2 regions of the Streptomyces sp. P9-A2 genome follow, and region 2 is predicted to be linked to the other one. Evidence: riboswitches for the same ligand, from Rfam matches in the RefSeq annotation. Region 2 holds a riboswitch; the other holds the start of a gene.
What was found. Region 2 has a riboswitch for thiamine pyrophosphate ahead of thiO (glycine oxidase ThiO). Riboswitches for the same ligand answer to the same signal wherever they lie in the genome.
Positions count from the first base shown of each region.

Region 1 (2,194 bases), 3.9 Mb from region 2:
CAGGAAGTCCAGCAGCGCCTTGCCGCCCTCGGGGTTCTTCGCGTTGCTCAGCAGCCCCGCGTACTCGACCTGGCGGAAGCAGGTCCCCTCGGCCACGCCGGTGGGCGCGGTCTTCGGCCTGGGGTCGGCGTAGATGACCTCGGCGGGCGGCGAGGAGGCGTAGGACACCACCAGCGGCCGGTCCGCCTTGGCCTTCCTGCCACCGGCCGATCCGGAGAACTCCTCGTTGTAGGCCTGCTCCCAGCCGTCGACCACCTTGACGCCGTTGGCCTTGAGCTTCTTCCAGTAGTCCTGCCAGCCCTCGTCCCCGTACCGGGCGGCGGTGCCGAGCAGGAAGCCGAGGCCGGGCGAGGAGGTGGAGGCGTTCTCGGTGACGAGGAGGTTCTTGTACTCGGGCTCTACCAGGTCGTCGAGGGTCTCGGGCGGGGTCAGCTTCCGCTCGCTGAACCACGCCTTGTCGTAGTTGACGCAGATGTCGCCGGTGTCGACGGGCGTGACCCGGTGCTTGCCCCCGTCGGCGCGGACCTCCGGCAGGATCCTGTCGGCGTCCTTCACCTCGTACGGCTGGAACAAACCGTTGTCGAGGGCGCGGGAGAGCAGGGTGTTGTCGACGCCGAAGAAGACGTCGCCCTGCGGGTTGTCCTTGGTCAGGATCGCCTTGTTCACCGCGGACCCGGTGTCGCCGTCCTCCAGGACCTTGACCTGGTAGCCGGACTGCTTCTCGAAGGCGGCGATGACGTCCTCGGAAGCGGCCCACGAGTTATGGCTGACCAGCGTCACGGTCTTCGGCCCGCCGGACGTGGAGCCCGGTCCCGCGTCGTCGCCGCCGGACGAACCGCAGGCGGACAGCGTGATCAGGCCCAGCCCGACGGCCAAGACCGTGACCTGACGCGTGACCTTCCCCGCGGCCTTGCGGGTGCCCTGCTCGGTGGTGCTCACTGATTCCCTCCTGGGGGTGACCAGGAAGAGACGCGGCCCCGCCCGGAACCCTGATGGGCACCGGGCAGGGCGCTACAGCTCGAGTGGTGACCGATCTCCCTACCCAGAATGACCTGGGCCAGGTTCGGAGGGTCTGCGGCCGTCGCCGCACTCTCAGCGCTGTGGCGCTCCCCTGTCGGAATATGAAGATGACGTTTTCGACCGGTATGAAGTTGTCCGTACTGCGGCCAGGCTACCCCTCGCTCGCGGCGAGCTGGCCACAGGCCCCGTCGATCTCCTGTCCACGGGTGTCCCGGACGGTCACCGGCACACCGTGCGCGGCGATCGCCTCGACGAACGCCTTCTCGTCCTCGGGCCGCGAGGCGGTCCACTTCGAGCCGGGCGTCGGGTTCAGCGGGATCAGGTTGACGTGCACGGGGCGGCCCTTCAGCAGCCGTCCCAGGCGGTCACCGCGCCACGCCTGGTCGTTGATGTCCCGGATGAGCGCGTACTCGATGGACAGGCGCCGTCCCGACCTGGCCGCGTACGCGAAGCCGGCGTCGAGCACCTCGCGCACCTTCCACCGCGTGTTCACGGGAACCAGGGTGTCGCGCAGCTCGTCGTCGGGCGCGTGCAGGGAGATGGCGAGGCGGCACTTGAAGCCCTCGTCGGTGAACCGGTGGATCGACGGGACCAGTCCCACGGTGGACAGGGTGATCCCACGCTGCGACAGCCCGAGTCCGTCCGGCTCCGGATCGGTGAGACGGCGGATGGCGCCCACGACCCGGTTGTAGTTGGCGAGCGGCTCGCCCATCCCCATGAACACGATGTTGGACAGCCGAGCCGGCCCTCCCGGCACCTCGCCGTCCCGCAGCGCCCGCATGCCGTCCACGATCTGGTGCACGATCTCCGCGGTGGACAGGTTCCGGTCCAGACCGGCCTGCCCGGTGGCGCAGAACGGGCAGTTCATCCCGCAACCCGCCTGCGAGCTGATGCACATGGTCACCCGGTCCGGGTACCGCATCAGCACGGACTCCACGAGCGTCCCGTCGAACAGCTTCCACAGCGTCTTGCGGGTGGTGCCCTCGTCGGTCGACAGATGCCGTACGACGGTCATCAGCTCGGGAAGCAGCGCCTCCTGGAGCCGGGTACGGGAGCCGGCCGGGATGTCCGTCCACTGCTCCGGGTCGTGCGCGTACCGCGCGAAGTAGTGCTGCGACAGCTGCTTGGCACGGAACGGCTTCTCACCGGCCGCTGCGACCGCCTCCTTGCGCTC
Region 1 covers NZ_JAZIFX010000001.1:5,878,414-5,880,607, reverse strand. The annotation lists gene V4Y04_RS26820 (thiamine ABC transporter substrate-binding protein) at 1-939, opposite strand, end outside; TPP riboswitch at 1,018-1,123, opposite strand; gene rlmN (23S rRNA (adenine(2503)-C(2))-methyltransferase RlmN) at 1,172-2,194, opposite strand, start outside.
Region 1: another riboswitch for thiamine pyrophosphate. It lies ahead of V4Y04_RS26820 (thiamine ABC transporter substrate-binding protein); the one in region 2 lies ahead of thiO (glycine oxidase ThiO).

Region 2 (2,194 bases):
GATGGACGCCCGGGACCCCTTCCGCGCCCGGCAGCCGGACCGGTTCGGCGCCGGTCGCGACGACCAGGACGTCGTAGGGGACCGGCCCGGCCTCCGTGTCCAGCTCGTGGTCGGCGGGGCGCAGCCCGAACACCTGGCAGCCGAGCCGCAGTTCGATGCCGAGCGTCTCGAAGTCGACGTCGAAGGCGGAGTTCTCCGCCGTGCCCAGCAGCACCGCCTTGGACAGGGGCGGCCGGTCGTACGGCTGGTGGGGTTCGGCGCCGATCAGTGTCACGGTGCCGGTGAAACCCTGCTCCCGGAGGGCGACGGCTGTCTGTACGCCGGCCATTCCGGCCCCCGTCACCACCACGCGCCGCGGCCCGGACGGTCCCCGTTCCTGCGTCTGCTCGCTCACCTGATCACCATAGACACCCGCCCCGTGACCGGACAGGTCCTAGAGGGCCGTGAGCTGCTCCACCACGCTGGTGCCGCTGCCCGGCTGCGACTCCCACTCCCAGGTCTCCTCCAGCCGCACCCGCCCGTCGGGCAGTTCCACGACCGTCGACTCGCAGTGGCCCGAGGAGGTGGTGCCGTCGTGCTTGAGCTGCACGTACCGGAAGTCCAGCCGGTCCCCCTCCCGGGTGCCCACCAGGTGTCCGCGCACGACGTCACCGCCCGCGTACTCGGCCCAGATCCGGCCGTCCCGCTCGTGGTAGACGAACCGGGTGCGGGTGCCGACCTGCCCCGGTGCCTGGTCGGCGACCGGGGAGAGAACCAGGCCGTCGAGCGAACCGGCCATGTGAGGGCTCCCTGTGAGTTCGTTGTTCCGGCATTGTTCCGGGGCTAGGCTGGCCACCGTAAAGCACTCGCGGGAGCCCGGACGCACCGGGCTGAGAGGGAGGCTGGCGGCCTCCGACCGTATGAACCTGATCCGGGTCATGCCGGCGAAGGGAGGGGCTGGACGCCCATGTCGCCCACACACACCTCGGGCTCCCCACGCGCTCCGGGGCGTTCTCCGGACGTCCTCGTCGTCGGGGGCGGGATCATCGGCCTGGTCACGGCCTGGCGGGCCGCGCAGCGCGGGCTGGCCACGACCGTGCTGGACCCCGAGCCGGGCGCCGGCGCCGCCCGGGTGGCCGCCGGGATGCTGGCCGCCGTCACGGAACTGCACTACGGCGAGCAGACCCTGCTCGGTCTGAACCTCGCCTCCGCGCGCCGCTACCCCGGCTTCGCGGCCGAGCTCACCGAGGCCACCGGCCACGACCTCGGTTACCGCCGCTGCGGCACCCTCGCGGTCGCGCTGGACGCCGACGACCGTGCCCATCTGCGCGAACTGCACGTCCTGCAGCAGCGGTCGGGGCTCGACGCGCAGTGGCTGTCCGGGCGGGAGTGCCGACGCCTGGAGCCGATGCTCGCACCGGGTGTGCGCGGCGGGCTGCGGGTGGACGGCGACCACCAGATCGACCCCCGGCGCCTGGCGGCCGCGCTGGTGACCGCCTGCGAGCGGGCGGGAGTGGTGTTGCACCGCGCGTGGGCCGAGCGGCTCACCGTCGCCGGGGAGCGGGCCACGGGTGTGGTCACCGCCGAAGGCACCGCGCTGAGCGCCGGGCAGGTGGTGCTCGCCGGGGGCAGCCTCAGCGGACGGCTCGCGGGGATCCCGGCGGATGTGCTGCCTCCGGTACGTCCGGTGAAGGGACAGGTGGTCCGGCTCACGATGCCGGACCGGTTCGGCCCGTTCCTGAGCCGGACGGTACGCGCGGTGGTGCGCGGCAGCCATGTGTACCTGGTGCCGCGCGAGAACGGGGAGCTGGTGATCGGGGCGACCAGCGAGGAACAGGGCTGGGACACGACCGTCACCGCGGGCGGGGTGTACGAACTGCTGCGCGACGCCCACGAAATCGTCCCCGGGATCACCGAACTTCCGCTCACCGAGACCCGGGCCGGGCTGCGCCCCGGTTCCCCCGACAACGCGCCGCTGCTCGGCCCGTCCGCGCTGGCGGGGCTGGTCCTCGCGACCGGGCACCACCGCAACGGCGTGCTGCTCACGCCGGTCACCGGCGACGTCCTGGCCGAGGCCCTGACCACCGGTGAACTCCCGGCCGAGGCCCGTCCCTTCACACCCCGGCGGTTCGCCGCCGCCGCACTCACGGAGCAGTCCGCATGAACGATCCGGCGAATGTCACGACCGGCCCCACCGTCTCCGTCTCCGCCTCCG
Region 2 covers NZ_JAZIFX010000001.1:1,938,835-1,941,028, forward strand. The annotation lists gene V4Y04_RS08775 (NAD(P)/FAD-dependent oxidoreductase) at 1-394, opposite strand, end outside; gene V4Y04_RS08780 (hypothetical protein) at 434-778, opposite strand; TPP riboswitch at 838-949, shown strand; gene thiO (glycine oxidase ThiO) at 947-2,143, shown strand; gene thiS (sulfur carrier protein ThiS) at 2,140-2,194, shown strand, end outside.